DNA from 2 places in the Bacillus sp. MN7755 genome. Region 2 is predicted to be linked to the other one. Evidence: a T-box and tRNA genes for the amino acid it is inferred to sense, from the RefSeq annotation. Region 2 holds a T-box; the other holds one or more tRNA genes.

Region 1 (8,331 bases), on a different contig from region 2:
GTTTGATGAGGAATACGCTGTATCAACCGGTTTGAGTGCAAAGTGGATTCACTTTATTTTCATTATATTGGTTGCGCTTGTTATTGCAGTATCAATGCGTGTAGTAGGGGTTCTTCTCGTATCATCATTAATGACGTTACCAGTTGCAGCGAGTATTCGTATTGCTAATGGATTTAAACAAACAATTTTCTTTTCCATTTTATTTGGTGAAATTGCAGTAATTGGTGGAATGTTTGCTTCGTATCAACTTGATCTAGCACCAGGTGGTACAATTGTTATGATAGCAGTTCTTATTTTAATTGGTGCGATTTTATGGAAGAAGAAAAAAACTGCATAAAGTAGGGATAGATATGAATCTAACAGAAGCTTTACGCCTAATGAAAGATAAAGGATACAAACATACTGGAAAAAGGGAAGAAATGCTCAGGTTATTTGCAGCTCACAATCGTTATTTAACGGCGAAAGACGTTTTAGAGCATATGAAGGATGATTATCCGGGTCTTAGCTTTGATACAATTTATCGTAACTTAACGGTGTTTGCTGAAATTGGTGTTTTAGAACAAACAGAATTAAATGGTGAGAAACATTTTCGTTTTACATGCTCTATTATGGAACATCATCATCATTTTATTTGTTTAGATTGCGGGGGAACGAAAGAAATCACTTCCTGCCCGATGGATTTTATGAATAAAGATTTTAACGGTTATGAAGTAACAGGTCATAAGTTTGAAATATACGGCCGTTGTCCAAAATGTGCAAAGTAAAAGCTCGTCAGTTATATAACTGACGAGCTTTTTTACGTAGAAAAAAGGTTGCTCACCAATATTGTGAGCAACCTTCTTTTTATTGTTCTTGTGCTTCTTTTTCTTTTTCTCGTTCAGCAGCCATTTCAGCAGCAATTACGTCGATTTCTTTTTTCAGTTCTTCTACCATTATTTCTTCTGGTACTTTACGAACAACTTGCCCTTTGCGGAATAATAGACCTTCTCCGCGTGCACCAGCAATACCGATATCAGCTTCACGAGCTTCACCAGGACCATTTACAGCGCAGCCAAGTACTGCAACTTTAATTGGTACTTGCAGTGTAGAGATGTATTCTTCCACCTCGTTGGCAATGCTAATTAAATCAATTTCAATACGACCACAAGTTGGACAAGAAATAAGTGTTGCTGCATTAGATGCAAGGCCGAATGACTTTAATAGTTCACGCGCAACTTTTACTTCTTCAACTGGGTCAGCACTTAATGAAATACGTAATGTATTTCCGATACCCTTATTTAAGATTGCTCCAAGACCAGCGGCACTTTTTACAGTTCCAGCAAATAAAGTTCCAGATTCTGTAATACCTAAATGTAATGGATAATCAAAAGCACGTGCAGCTTTTTCGTATGCTTCAATTGCTAAGTTAACATCAGAGGCTTTCATAGATACGATAATATCGTGGAAATCTAAGTCCTCTAAAATTTTAATATGATGTAAGGCGCTCTCAACCATACCATCTGCAGTTGGGTATCCGTATTTTTCTAAAATGTGACGCTCTAATGAACCTGCGTTTACACCGATACGGATTGGAATACCGCGTTCTTTTGCTGCATTTACAACAGCTTCTACTTTATGGCGACGACCAATGTTACCTGGATTGATACGTACTTTATCAATGCCGCCTTCAATTGCTTTTAAAGCAAGGCGATAATCAAAATGAATATCAGCAACAAGTGGAATGTTGATTTGTTTTTTAATATCAGCAATAGCATTTGCTGCGCGTTCGTCTGGAACAGCAACACGCACGACTTGACAGCCAGCTTCTTCTAAACGTTTAATTTCAGCAACTGTTGCTTCAACATCATGTGTTTTTGTTGTTGTCATACTTTGTATAATTAATTCATTATTACCGCCAATTGTTAAATTACCGACTTTAACTGGACGTGTTTTTGTACGATGAGTCATTTCATTCACGAATAGATCGCTCTCCTTATAAAAGAAGTTTCTTATTTAGTCCCTTATATCAATGATAGTATACGTGATACAGGGCTACAGAAACCGAAGTGCTCGGTTTCACTTTTACTATTGTATCAGCGCCTTTATGTAATTGACAAGGATTAAGTGATTGCTTATTGATATAAAGGGAATTTATAAGACTTTCCAATTTGTATTTTTGTAGCAGATGTACTTTTGTTTAGTTCTTTAAAGTCATCAATTACCTTTTCAATAGAAGGGATTTTTTTCTTGTTAATTTGTTCGGTTATAGAAAGAACTGTTTCACCTGTTTTGACTTCAATTGTTTTATAAGTTACATTTGTTTCTTTTTCTGCTTTGTTCTCTTTATTTTGTTTTGTATCTGTATTTTCTTGTTTTATCGTTTGGGCTGCATTTGTTTTTTTATATGAACTTAACATCGGTAAAGTGCCGATTTTTATATCGTAATAAAATATATAACCAAGAACAAGCACGAATAAGAATATACCTAATCTCTTCATATTCTTCACTCCTTTGCTAGGAATATATGCTTGTCCAAAAAAAAAATGCCTATTTAGGCATTTTTTCGGTCTTATTTTTCTTTCGGTTTTGGAACTTCTTTAATCGTTAAGTATAGAACAATTAAAACAACTGCGATATAAATGAATGTTGAACCAGGTACAACGATTTTGAATAAATCCATAATCATAAAGAAGATTGTTGGAATTGTGTAGCTGTAAGCAGTTAACGTCCATACTTGCTTATAAGATAATTTACGTTGACCACTCATAGCAGAACCTATAAACGCAAGTAAAGTAATTCCTAAGAAAGTAATAAACAATTGGAATAGGTATACTAACACGCCGATAACGGCTAGTAAAATTGGATAAATACTATCGAATACAGAAATGAAATCTTGCAAATCCTTTTTCTCAAGAGATGTCCCTAATAAATCATTATAGGAGTATGTTTGTGTTTGACCATTTCCTATAGAAACTACTTTATCTTTTAAAATAAATAAACCAGTTTTATTTTGATATTTTTCGATATCTGTTGTATTTGGATCAAATACGAAAAGAGCATCTCCCTCTTCTTTTTGAATAGGTTGTTCAATATCAGCTTTTAGTTCACCATTTTCGATTTTAAAATCAGGTAAATCTTTTTCAATTGCTTGATTTACCATGGTCACACTATCTTGGATAAAGCTACCGTAAAAGAATGTTCTTGGGATAGTAGTGATTAGACAAAGTAGCATAATATACAAAATGGTTTTTCCGATTTTTTGAAAACGGAATAGCGCCATATCTTTAGGCGAATATACGCTTTTGGCTAATTGGGTAAATATGGACATAGATTCACTTCCTTTATGTATGTATAAAATCATTGTAACGTAGGAATCTAGGGAATCTCAAGATATATTATATTTACATATAGTGGAGATAACTAAATTTCTTTTATTAATTTTCTTCTTTTAAATGAGAAAAATACAATTGACACTTTTCTTTTCTATATGGTAAATTTATCTTACATTTCTTAAAGGATATATCCGATAGGAATTCCTTTATTTGAAGTATTGTTACATACATAATTGTGGACCCTTAGCTCAGCTGGTTAGAGCAGACGGCTCATAACCGTCCGGTCGTAGGTTCGAGTCCTACAGGGTCCATATCCATTTCACATGTTTATTATGTCAGCAGGAAGCTTCCTTGTAGAAGGGAGCTTTTTTTATGAAATATATGAGCATTTTAATTGAAAAGAAGTGGGAATTTTGCTACTTTAATGATAGCAAGACAATGTGATTTATTTGTTTGCACCCTATGGCAATTAGGGTAGAATGAAGTTGTATGTCACTTAAGTGGCAATACATAAACTGGGAGGAATATAACAATGGCAAAACACGAATTACCAAATTTACCTTATGCGTATGATGCTTTAGAGCCTCACTTTGACAAAGAAACAATGAACATCCATCATACTAAACACCATAACACGTACATCACAAACTTAAACGCTGCTTTAGAAGGTCATGCAGAATTAGCTGACAAAAGCGTAGAAGAATTAGTTGCAAACTTAAACGAAGTACCAGAAGCAATCCGTACAGCAGTACGTAACAATGGTGGTGGACATGCTAACCACACATTCTTCTGGACAATCTTATCTCCAAACGGCGGCGGACAACCAGTAGGTGAACTTGCAACTGCAATTGAAGCGAAATTCGGTAGCTTCGATGCATTCAAAGAAGAATTCGCAAAAGCTGGCGCAACTCGCTTCGGTTCTGGTTGGGCTTGGTTAGTAGTAAATAATGGTGAGTTAGAAGTAACAAGCACGCCAAACCAAGATTCTCCTCTAACTGAAGGTAAAACTCCAGTTATCGGTTTAGATGTTTGGGAACATGCTTACTACTTAAATTACCAAAACCGTCGTCCAGACTACATCGGTGCATTCTGGAACGTTGTAGATTGGAACGCTGCTGAAAAACGTTACCAAGAAGCAAAATAATTGTAATAATGATAGAAAAAGCTAGGAGAGTGCTCCTAGCTTTTTTCTATGCTTTCCTTTTACATAATTGGGCTTGTCTTTGGAAGACTAGAACATGAAGTAAAGGAGAGTTGTGTATGAAGTGGAAACATATAATTGGTGACGTTGAAGTGAATCGGGATTTAGTGTTATTGCTCCTTATTGGAGGTTTATACACGCTCGCAATTTCTTTATCGAATACGTTTGTTAACATTTATTTATGGAAACAAACACAAAATTATGTGAATCTTGGCTTGTATAATTTGGCCAGCGTTGTATTACAGCCTCTCACATTTCTTATAGGTGGGAAATTAGCGAAGCGTATTGATCGCTCAATCTTGTTAAGAATAGGCGTAGGAACGTTAGCGATTTTTTTTATCGTTGTTTTAGTAGCCGGAAAAAGCGCTTCTCACTATATTTTATTAATGGGGGCTCTTTTAGGAGTTGGATATGGTTTTTACTGGCTCGCGTTTAACTTATTAACATTTGAGATTACAGAACCAGAAACAAGAGATTTCTTTAACGGGTTTCTTGGACTTCTTACATCCTTCTCTGGCATGATTGGACCGATAGCAGCTGGATACACAATTTCGCGTATGGAAAAATGGAGTGGCTATACGGTCATATTCTTTCTTTCATTAGTGCTATTTGCAATCGCTGTTGTTTTAAGCTTTTTTTTATCTAAGAGAGAATGTGAAGGTAGCTATGAGATCACGCAAGTTTTGAAAGAGCGACGAATTGATAAAAATTGGGGAAGAATTACACGTGCTCATTTTTTCCAAGGATTGAGAGAGGGAACATTTATTTTTGTTATTTCAGTATACGTGTACTTAGCGACCGATAGTGAGCTCGCATTAGGAAAATATAGCTTAGTAAATTCTGCTGTATCATTTGTATGTTATTACTTAGTCGCTCGTATGTTAAAGAAAGAGTGGCGAAAAAAAGCAATTTTACTTGGAGGCATTATTTTATATGCGGTTGTATTTTTAGTTATATTTAATGTTACATACACAAAATTACTTATTTATGCAGCATGCATTGCGATTGCATACCCTATTTTACTCGTTCCGTATGGATCGATGACATATGATGTAATTGGTAGAGCGAAAAATGCGAGAGAGTGGCGTGTAGAGTATGTAGTTGTCCGAGAATTATGGTTAAATGCTGGAAGAATTTGTTCAGTATTAAGTTTTTTATGTGCTGTATTATTCTTTCCGCCTGAAAAGAGTTTACCTTTTTTACTATGTATTTTAGGTGCTGGACATTTTCTTATTTATTTTGCAGTTAAAAATGTCAAATATGATGAGGGAAATGCGGGGAAAACAAGTGTTGTAGCGCAAGGAACCACGCAGAACCAAACTGAACCAGAAGGTTAACTTCTGGTTTGTTTTATGCTAGAATAGAAAAAGATGTAAGACAGCAGTGAGGACACCTGTACGAGGGTGTCCCTTTCACATTACATAGCTGTTGGTAGAGGGGGTTTGTATGAGCAAGAAGCAGAAACAACAAAAGAAAAAGACTCACGTTCCTTTTCGGTTAAACGTGCTGTTTTTCTGCGTGTTTTTAATGTTCTCCGCGGTTATTGTAAGGCTTGGATATGTACAAATTGTTCGCGGTGAAGAATACAAGAATGAAGTGGAGAGGAAAGAGAACTCGACGATAAGTAATCCTGTACCACGTGGAAAAATATTTGACCGTTATGGGCGAGCTGTAGTAGATAATGCAGCTGTTCGTACGATTACATTTACAAAAATGAAAGGATCAACTGCAGAGGCTCGGTTAGAAACAGCGAAGAAGCTAGCAGATTTGATTGAAGTACCGACAGATAAATTAACAGATCGCGATAAAAAAGATTATTGGCTTGCTATTCATAAAGAGGAAGCCAAAGAAAAAATTACGAATAAAGATCGTCAAGAGTTGAAAGATAAGAAAATTGACGATAAAGAATTAGATGAGCGTCAACGAAATCGCGTGACAGAAGAAGAAGTGAATCAATTATCCGCAAAAGATTTAGAAATATTAGCGATTAAAAGCAAAATGGACGGCGGATATGCAATGACACCACAAGTCATTAAGAAGGATGCAACAGATAAAGAATATGCGATTATTAGTGAAAAGTTAGCGGAATTGCCAGGAGTAGATACAAGTGTCGATTGGGAACGAAAATATGCATATGATGGTGATTTGTTCCGAAGTGTACTTGGTGGTGTAACAACTTCTGATGAAGGCTTACCGAAAGAGCGTTTAGATTACTATCTTGTTCGTGATTATAATCGAAATGACCGCGTAGGGAAAAGTTATCTTGAGCAGCAATATGAAGATAGCCTGCACGGTACGAAAGCAGAAGTGAAAAATATTACAGATAAAAACGGTAATATTTTAGAAACGATTAATGTATCAAAAGGGCAAAGTGGTAATGACTTGAGCTTAACAATCGATATGGAATTACAAAAGCGTGTAGAAGAAATTATCACGAAAAATTTATTGAGATATAAAGGCGGACAACCTCTTTTAGATCGTGCATTCGTTGTAATGATGAATCCGAAAAATGGTGAAGTTTTATCTATGGCTGGGAAACAGTTAGTGAATGAAAATGGCGAAACGAAAGTACAAGATTTCGCATTAGGAACGATGACAAGTTCATATCCGATGGGATCGACTGTAAAAGGTGCGACAGTACTTACGGGGTATCAAACAGGTGCGATTAAACCAGGTTCCTCTCAACTCGATGAACCAATCGTATTGAAAGGAACACCGAAGAAATCTTCTTGGAAGACGATGGGATATATTAATGATCTGACAGCATTAAAAATGTCTTCTAACGTATATATGTTTAAAACAGCGATGAATATCGCAGGTGTTCAATATGTGAGAGGTGGTACGTTAGATATACCACAAAAAGCATTTGATACGATGCGTTATTATTTCGGACAGTTTGGACTTGGTGTGAAAACAGGTATTGATTTACCGAATGAATCAGCCGGCCAAACAGGTAGAGGAAATCAGCCAGGTTTCCTATTAGATTTATCAATTGGACAGTATGATACGTATACACCGCTTCAATTAGCACAATATGTTTCAACAATTGCAAATGGTGGTTACCGTATGCAGCCGCAAGTTGTGAAAGAAATTCGTCAACCTTCAGTGAAACCAGACGAAGTTGGAAAAGTTGTTCATTCAATGGAACCGAAAGTACTAAACCGTATTGATATGCCTGAATCACAAATTAAACGTGTTCAGGAAGGATTTAGACAAGTATTTAACGAATCTGGTGGTACAGCTGCGAAATACTTTACAGGTGCACCATATAAAGCTGCTGGTAAAACAGGTACAGCTCAAACTGTGTATGGCGGAGATCAAGAGATTGGTAGAAAGGCAAACGGTGAGCGTAAAGAGACATATAACTTAACTTTAGTAGGTTATGCGCCACTTGAAGATCCTGAAGTAGCATTTTCTGTTGTTGTACCTTGGGTAGATGATAAATCAGGTATTAACGGTTATATTAGTCGTGACATTATGGACGCGTACTTTGATTTGAAAAAGGAAGAAAATGGTGAAGCTTCAACAGATGAAAAAGACAATAAAAATAAAAATGTAGATCAAGACGATGAATAAAAAGATTGTAAAAAAAGCACACTAACTGAAAAGTTAGTGTGCTTTTTTTTATGGTTCATGCATACGTTTTAATAAAGTGGACAAGCATATAATAATATCGAAAAATTAAGAGGCTTCACAAATGATACGTATGCATCTCCTCTAGAGGATAACTGTTTTATAGACCAATCATCAATGAAGATGCACAGTGGCTACGGATTAAAATTTTACTTAATGTTGATTCTTGTGGAACTTTACAAAACT
Region 2 (8,331 bases):
CATAGGTTTTAAGGAGGAAGAAAGCAAGTGACAGTACAAAAAAATTTAACAACTGTAAACGAAGCAATTAAACAATCTTGCGCACGAGCGGGACGTTCGTTGCAAGATATTAAACTCGTTGCGGTTACAAAAACGGTAGGAATTGAAAAAACAAACGAAGTAATTGAAGCTGGAATTATCGATTTAGGTGAAAATAGAAATGAAGGTTTCTTACAGAAGTACGAGCATTTCGGTTCAAAAGTGAATTGGCATTTTATTGGATCATTACAAACGAGAAAAGTAAAAGAAATCATTAATGAAATCGATTATTTACATTCGTTAGATCGTCTTTCACTTGCAAAAGAAATTCAAAAACGTGCGGATAAGAAAGTGAAATGTTTTATTCAAGTGAAAACATCATCTGAAGAATCAAAGCAAGGGTTGGCAATAGAAGAAACCATTTCTTTTATTCAAAGTTTGCAAGAATTGGATAAGATTGAAGTGGTGGGACTAATGACAATGGCTCCGTTTACAGAAGAAGAGGAAGAAATCAGACGCTGTTTTAAGGAGTTACGTATGCTACAAACAGAGGTGCAGGAGCTAGAATTATTACATGCGCCATGTAAAGAATTATCAATGGGAATGTCTAATGATTACACGATTGCGATTGAAGAAGGTGCTACATATATTCGTTTGGGGACGATTTTAGTAGGAAAAGCGTAAAAGGAAGGAGAATCTTATTATGAGTTGGTCAAAAGTAAAGTACTTCTTTTTTGATACACCGGAAGAAAAAGAAGCAGCTCAATATAGTTATGAAAAGGAGCAAACAGACATGAAGAAGCAGCAAGATCCGCCAGAACAACAAGATGTTACGTTTCCAAAAGCGCAACCGAAACAAAATGTTGTGAGCATTGAAACAGCAAAGCAATCTTCAAAAGTTGTTTTATTAGAACCACGCACATATTCGGAAGCGCAAGGGATTGCGGACCATTTAAAAGGTAGACGAGCTGTTGTGATTAATTTACAACGAATGTCTACTGATCAAGCTGTACGTATCGTTGACTTTTTAAGTGGTACTGTATACGCTATAGGCGGGGACATTCAAAAAATAGGACCGAAAACATTTATGTGTACGCCTGAAAATGTAGATATTGTTGGTGCAATTTCAGAGTTATTCGGTGAAGAAGAAGACACAAATATAAAGAGGTGGTAATACGCCATGGTAACAGTTTTAAACGTTTTAATTACTGCTATCGAGATTTACTCGTGGGCACTTATTATTTACATTCTCCTATCATGGTTCCCGGGTGCAAAGGAATCAACTTTCGGAGATTTTCTTGCGCGTATTTGTGAACCGTATTTAGAACCATTTCGCAGATTTATTCCGCCGCTTGGTATGATTGATATCTCTCCACTCGTTGCGATTTTTGCGTTAAAGCTTGCTACGAATGGTTTAGTAAGTATATTCCGCTATTTCTTATAGTAAGAGGTTAAATACATGAGCATCTATGAACATTTCAGACCCAATGAAGAGGTCTTTGTGGATAAGGTGTTAGAGTGGAAGCGAGCAGCGGAGTACCATCAAGTGAAACTAACAGATTTCCTTGATCCAAGACAACAACAAATTGTCAATATGGTAATAGGACAAGGGGATGTTGCTGTACAGTTTGATGGTGCAACGCCTCATGCAGAGCGTAAAAGAGCACTCATTTATCCGGACTATCTAGTAGTAAATGAAGAGGAATTTCAAGTAGAGGTATTAGAAATTGACTATCCTTCCAAGTTTTATACGCTAGAACATAGGCAAATATTAGGTACATTTATGTCTCTTGGTTTAACGAGAGAAAAATGTGGAGATATTTTGCTTCAAGAAAATCGTGCCCAAATTGTAGTCGCGAAAGAAGTTGTATCTTATATTGAGATGAACTTACAATCGATAGGGAAAGTGAAAGTCTCCTTATCATCAGTGCAAGGAGAAAAAATTCTACAGATGCAAGAAACGTGGGGAGAGAAATCTGGAACGGTTTCTTCACTTCGTTTAGATGTTATGTTAGCTGAAATGTTACATATATCCAGACAGAAAGTACAACCTTTCATAAAAAATGGACTAGTAAAAGTGAATTGGAAAACAGTGGAGCAAACCTCTTATGAATGTTATCCAGGAGATGTTTTTTCAGTGAGAGGATATGGACGAAGTAAATTGTTTTCTGTAGAAGGTAGAACAAAGCGCGACAAATGGAGAATTTTGTATGGTATACTAAAATGATTGGTTTTTTAGAAGGAAATTCTCCTATTTTGTCGAAGAAAAGATATAATTGAAAGAGGAAATTTAGATAACTACTTGGAGGTGGCGTTGTGCCGTTAACACCATTAGATATTCATAACAAAGAATTTGGTCGCGGATTCCGTGGCTATGATGAGGATCAAGTAAATGAGTTTCTTGATCAAATTATCAAAGATTATGAATTAGTCATTCGTGAGAAGAAAGCTTTAGAAGAAAAAGTTGCGCAATTAGAAGGAAAGTTAGATCATTTTTCTAATATTGAAGATACGTTAAACAAATCTATCGTTGTTGCACAAGAAGCGGCGGAAGAAGTAAAACGTAATGCGCAAAAAGAAGCAAAATTAATCGTACGTGAAGCGGAAAAGAATGCAGACCGTATTATTAACGAAGCATTAGTAAAATCAAGAAAGGTTGCTTTTGATATTGAAGAGCTGAAGAAACAAGCGAAAGTATTCCGCACTCGTTTCCGTATGTTATTAGAAACACAGCTTGAAATGTTAAACAACGATGATTGGGATAAATTAATTGAGTTAGAAGACGAAGTAGATGAGCTGTTGAAAAAAGAAGAAACAGTGTAAGCTTGACGTTTTTCTCATTATTACATATAATTTTAAACAACATATTGATTAAGAAAAACGAAGATAGGGATAAGTACCTTTTTCATACCTTATATAGCGAACTGAGGATGGTGTAAGCTCAGGATAAGGAGATAATGGGAATATCACCCTGGAGTTCCGCGCTGAACAAATAGAGTAAGCGTAGGCGTATATTCGCGTTAAGAATATAAAGAGGATTGTATACATACGTATAGGATCTACTAGGGTGGTACCGCGGGAGACTTTCTCGTCCCTTTTTGGGATGAGAAAGTCTCTTTTTTATTCCGTTTTTTAAGTCTTTCTTTTATACATGTAAGGAGGAATTGAGCATGGAGTACAAAAATACATTACTAATGCCAAAAACAGAGTTCCCAATGCGTGGGAATTTACCAAAACGTGAGCCTGCAATGCAAGAACAGTGGGCTGAAATGAATATTTATGAAAAGGTACAAGAACATACAAAAGGTCGTCCTTTATTCGTACTGCATGATGGACCTCCATATGCAAATGGTGACATTCATATGGGACATGCATTAAATAAAGTATTAAAAGACTTTATTGTTCGTTATAAATCAATGACTGGTTACTGTGCACCATATGTTCCAGGTTGGGATACGCACGGTTTACCAATTGAGCAAGCTTTAACAAATAAAGGTGTAAAGCGTAAAGAAATGACAGTTGCTGAGTTCCGTAAGTTATGTGCAGAGTATGCATATGAACAAGTAGAACGTCAACGTGAACAATTTAAGCGTTTAGGTGTACATGCTGATTGGGATAACCCATATATTACTTTAGAGCCAGCTTATGAAGCACAACAAATTAAAGTGTTTGGTGATATGGCGAAAAAAGGTTATATCTATAAAGGGCAAAAACCAGTTTACTGGTCTCCAACGAGTGAATCAGCTTTAGCAGAAGCTGAAATTGAATACCAAGATAAAAAATCAGCATCTATTTACGTAGCATTCCCTGTTAAAGATGGAAAGAACGTATTAGAAGGTGATGAGAAATTCATTATCTGGACAACAACACCTTGGACGTTACCTGCAAACTTAGGTATTTCTGTTCACCCAGAACTTGAATACAGCATTGTAAAAGTAAATGATGAAAAGTATATTATTGCTTCTGAACTATTTGAGCCAGTTGCAAAAACATTAGAGTGGGAAAATGCTGAAGTTGTGAAAACTGTAAAAGGTAGCGAACTTGAGTATACAGTTGCAAAACATCCATTCTACGATCGTGATTCATTAGTTATGCTAGGAGATCACGTAACAACAGATGCAGGTACAGGGTGTGTTCATACAGCACCAGGACACGGGGAAGATGACTTCGTTGTTGGTAAAAAATATGGATTAGAAGTACTTTGCCCAGTTGATGATAAAGGTGTATTAACAGAGGAAGCACCTGGATTTGAAGGCCTATTCTATGATAAAGCTAACAAGCCAATTACAGAAAAATTAGAAGAAGTAGGCGCGTTACTGAAACTAACATTCATTACGCATTCATACCCACATGATTGGAGAACGAAAAAACCAATTATTTTCCGTGCGACAGCTCAGTGGTTTGCATCTATTGAAGCATTCCGTAAAGAGTTATTAGAAGCTGTTGCGGAAACAAAATGGGTACCAGCATGGGGCGAAACTCGTCTTCATAACATGGTTCGTGACCGTGGTGACTGGTGTATTTCTCGTCAGCGTGCATGGGGTGTGCCAATTCCTGTATTCTATGCTGAGAATGGTGATCCAATTATTACAGATGAAACAATTAACCATGTAGCAGATTTATTCCGTGAACACGGTTCTAACGTATGGTTCGAGCGTGAAGCGAAAGATCTATTACCAGAAGGATTTACACATCCAGGTAGCCCAAATGGTGAATTCCGTAAAGAAACAGACATCATGGATGTATGGTTCGACTCAGGTTCTTCTCACCAAGCGGTATTAGAAGAGCGCGAAGACTTACAACGTCCAGCTGATTTATATTTAGAAGGATCTGACCAATATCGTGGTTGGTTTAACTCTTCATTATCAACAGCAGTTGCTGTAACAGGTAAAGCTCCATATAAAGGCGTACTAAGCCATGGTTTCGTATTAGATGGTGAAGGACGTAAAATGAGTAAGTCGATTGGAAACATTGTCGTACCGAAGAAAATTATGGATCAATTAGGCGGGGACATTTTACGCTTATGGGTATCTTCTGTTGACTATCAATCTGATGTACGTATTTCAGATGATATTTTAAAACAAGTAGCAGAAGTGTATCGTAAGATCCGTAACACATTCCGTTTCTTATTAGGAAACTTAGATGACTTTAAGCCAAGTGAAAATACAGTAGCGGTAGCTGAACTTCGTGAAGTAGATCGTTACATGTTAGTGAAATTAAATGACTTAATTACAAAAGTAAAAGAAGCATATGAAACATACGACTTCGCTGCTGTATATCATGCAATTCATAACTTCTGTACAATTGATTTAAGTTCATTCTACTTAGACTTTGCAAAAGACATTTTATACATTGAAGGTGCAAACCATGAAGATCGTCGTGCAATTCAAACGGTATTATATGATGTTCTTGTTGCATTGACAAAACTTGTAACACCAATCTTACCGCATACAGCTGACGAAGTATGGCCATATGTTCCAGGTGTAACAGAAGAAAGCGTACAATTAACTGATATGCCAGAAGCTGTACAATTAGATGGTGCGGAAGCATTGAAAACAAAATGGGATGCATTCATGACATTACGTGATGACGTATTAAAAGCGTTAGAAGTAGCACGTAATGAAAAAGTAATCGGTAAGTCATTAAATGCAAGCATTACGTTATATCCAACTGCAGAAATGAAAGCTATGCTAGAGTCTATTAGCGAAGACTTAAAGCAATTATTCATCGTTTCTGAGTATAAGCTTGGTGGTCTGATGGAAGAAGCGCCAGCAGATGCGCCTAAGTATGAACATACAGCGGTTGTTGTTGCTCAAGCAACTGGTGAAACATGTGAACGTTGTTGGGTAGTTTCAGAAACAATTGGTAAAGATGCTGAACATGAAACATTATGTGAGCGTTGTGCAACAGTTGTTAAAGAAAATTATGTAAAATAATAAAAATGACTGCACGTAAAGTGCAGTCATTTTTATGTTGATGGTATATCGAAATAACTTTCACTCTCTTTCCTATGAAGGAAAAATGTGTGAGAGGTAAGCATATAAATTTCGGACACACTAATCGTACATTGCAGCTGGGAGGAATGTACACGTGAATGAAATGTATATGGAAATAAAAGAAGAATTGCAATTGATGAGAAAAGAATTGCAAGAGAGACTAGCTAAAGAGGTCATGCACAAATATGATACAGAGTTTAGCGAAGAGCTTGGATATGAAATTAAGGAAGAGATAAAGAAAAAACTGCTATTACATGATATAAAAGAGGATTTAAAAGATGTAGAACGTGCATTATTTAAAATGGAAATAGATATGTATGGTATTTGTGAAGAAACAGGGAGAGTAATTTCGGTAAAACAAATGAAAACGATGCCGACTGCCCGTACTATCCATGAATTTTTCTATGAAAAAGTAAATGTATGAATGTGCACAACGATATTATATTACCTTTTTTTAATTTATTTTATTCTTCTATAAAGGTTCATTGTGAAAAGGTTGCAGCTATGCTAAAATTTTGAGGTACACTGTCTTTGTGGGGGAAATGAAAATGATATATTATGTAATAGCGTTATTCGTCATTGCCATCGATCAAATATCGAAATGGCTAATTGTAAAAAACATGGAATTGGGTACGAGCATTCCGATTATCGATAATGTATTATACATAACATCACATCGAAATAGAGGAGCTGCCTGGGGGATTTTAGAAAATAAAATGTGGTTCTTCTACATTATTACAGTCATTTTTGTAGTATTTATCGTATTTTATATGAAAAAATATGCGAAAACAGACAAGCTTCTAGGAATTTCATTAGGTCTAATATTAGGCGGAGCAATTGGTAACTTTATTGATCGTGTATTTAGACAAGAAGTAGTGGATTTCATTCACGTGTATATTTTCTCGTACAACTATCCAGTATTTAATATAGCTGATTCAGCATTATGTATTGGTGTTGTATTAATTATTATTCAAACATTATTAGAAGGCAAGAAAGCGAAGGAGTAATTGAATGAGTGAAGTAGTACAAGTAACAGTTGCAGAAGAGCAAAAAAATGAGCGAATTGATAAATTCGTTGCAGAAATAAACAGTGAATGGTCACGTTCACAAGTACAGCAATGGATTAAAGATGATGTTGTAACAGTTAATGGGAAATCGGTAAAAGTAAATTATAAAGTTAAAGAAAATGATGAAATTACAGTAACGATTCCTGAGCCAGAAGCGTTAGATATTCAAGCAGAAGATATGAACTTAGAAATTTATTATGAAGATGCAGATGTGCTTGTTGTAAATAAGCCACGTGGTATGGTTGTACATCCAGCACCAGGTCATACAAGTGGTACACTTGTAAATGGTCTTATGCATCATTGTACAGATTTATCAGGCATTAACGGTGTAATGCGTCCTGGTATCGTGCATCGTATTGATAAGGATACATCTGGCCTATTAATGGTTGCTAAAAATGATATGGCACACGAATCACTTGTAAATCAACTTGTAGCAAAAACAGTAACAAGACGTTACAAAGCGATTGTACACGGTGTTATCCCGCATGATAAGGGAACGATTGATGCTCCGATTGGTCGCGATAAGAAAGAGCGTCAAAGTATGACAGTTGATGAAAACGGTAAGAACGCTGTTACTCACTTCCAAGTGTTAGAGCGTTTCAAAGATTTTACACTTGTAGAATGTCGCTTAGAAACAGGACGCACGCACCAAATTCGTGTTCATATGAAATATATTGGCTATCCACTTGCAGGAGATCCAAAGTATGGACCAAAGAAAACATTAGACATGAATGGACAAGCACTTCATGCAGGTATTTTAGGATTTGACCACCCTCGTACTGGTGAATATATTCAGTTTGAGGCACCGATTCCAGAAGTGTTTGAAGATGCATTAAATATTTTACGGAAATAGTATTGACAAATCATAAGAAAACTGAGATACTGACAACAGTTAAATAATGATCCTTTAACACAGCCCCGTGAGGTTGAGAAGGTAACGGTTTGAAATACTTAGGGTATGCTGTACCCTTTTTTCAAAAGTCCTCTCGCACACGCTGAGAGGACTTTTTTTATACCATTACTCTCACGCAAGAAAAAAAGCTTGGAGGTGTAGAGCATGCAAGAGAAAGCTGTCGTTTTAGATGACCAAATGATTCGCCGCGCTTTAACACGAATTAGTCATGAAATCGTGGAACGAAATAAAGGTGTCGATAATTGTGTTCTTGTCGGAATTAAAACTCGTGGAATTTTTATTGCACAACGTTTGGCAGAACGAATTGGTCAAATTGAAGGAAAAGAAATGGAAGTTG

What was found. A T-box is a leader RNA that pairs with one kind of tRNA and senses whether it is charged. The one in region 2 lies ahead of ileS2 (isoleucine--tRNA ligase), so its partner is inferred to be a tRNA-Ile.
Region 1: it encodes a tRNA-Ile, which carries the amino acid that the T-box ahead of ileS2 (isoleucine--tRNA ligase) is inferred to sense. The anticodon was not compared.

The regions. Positions count from the first base shown of each region.
Region 1 covers NZ_BTRL01000026.1:136,402-144,732, forward strand. The annotation lists gene ACYVEC_RS26075 (metal ABC transporter permease) at 1-337, shown strand, start outside; gene ACYVEC_RS26080 (Fur family transcriptional regulator) at 351-764, shown strand; gene ispG (flavodoxin-dependent (E)-4-hydroxy-3-methylbut-2-enyl-diphosphate synthase) at 844-1,947, opposite strand; gene ACYVEC_RS26090 (hypothetical protein) at 2,112-2,477, opposite strand; gene ACYVEC_RS26095 (DUF1189 domain-containing protein) at 2,549-3,307, opposite strand; tRNA gene ACYVEC_RS26100 (tRNA-Ile) at 3,549-3,622, shown strand; gene sodA (superoxide dismutase [Mn]) at 3,844-4,455, shown strand; gene ACYVEC_RS26110 (MFS transporter) at 4,572-5,849, shown strand; gene ACYVEC_RS26115 (peptidoglycan D,D-transpeptidase FtsI family protein) at 5,959-8,088, shown strand.
Region 2 covers NZ_BTRL01000012.1:239,671-248,001, reverse strand. The annotation lists gene pgeF (peptidoglycan editing factor PgeF) at 1-31, shown strand, start outside; gene ACYVEC_RS13335 (YggS family pyridoxal phosphate-dependent enzyme) at 28-702, shown strand; gene ACYVEC_RS13330 (cell division protein SepF) at 722-1,192, shown strand; gene ACYVEC_RS13325 (YggT family protein) at 1,199-1,462, shown strand; gene ACYVEC_RS13320 (YlmH family RNA-binding protein) at 1,478-2,245, shown strand; gene divIVA (septum site-determining protein DivIVA) at 2,335-2,841, shown strand; T-box leader at 2,893-3,117, shown strand; gene ileS2 (isoleucine--tRNA ligase) at 3,189-5,954, shown strand; gene ACYVEC_RS13305 (TraR/DksA C4-type zinc finger protein) at 6,109-6,438, shown strand; gene lspA (lipoprotein signal peptidase LspA) at 6,563-7,021, shown strand; gene ACYVEC_RS13295 (RluA family pseudouridine synthase) at 7,026-7,934, shown strand; gene pyrR (bifunctional pyrimidine operon transcriptional regulator/uracil phosphoribosyltransferase) at 8,139-8,331, shown strand, end outside.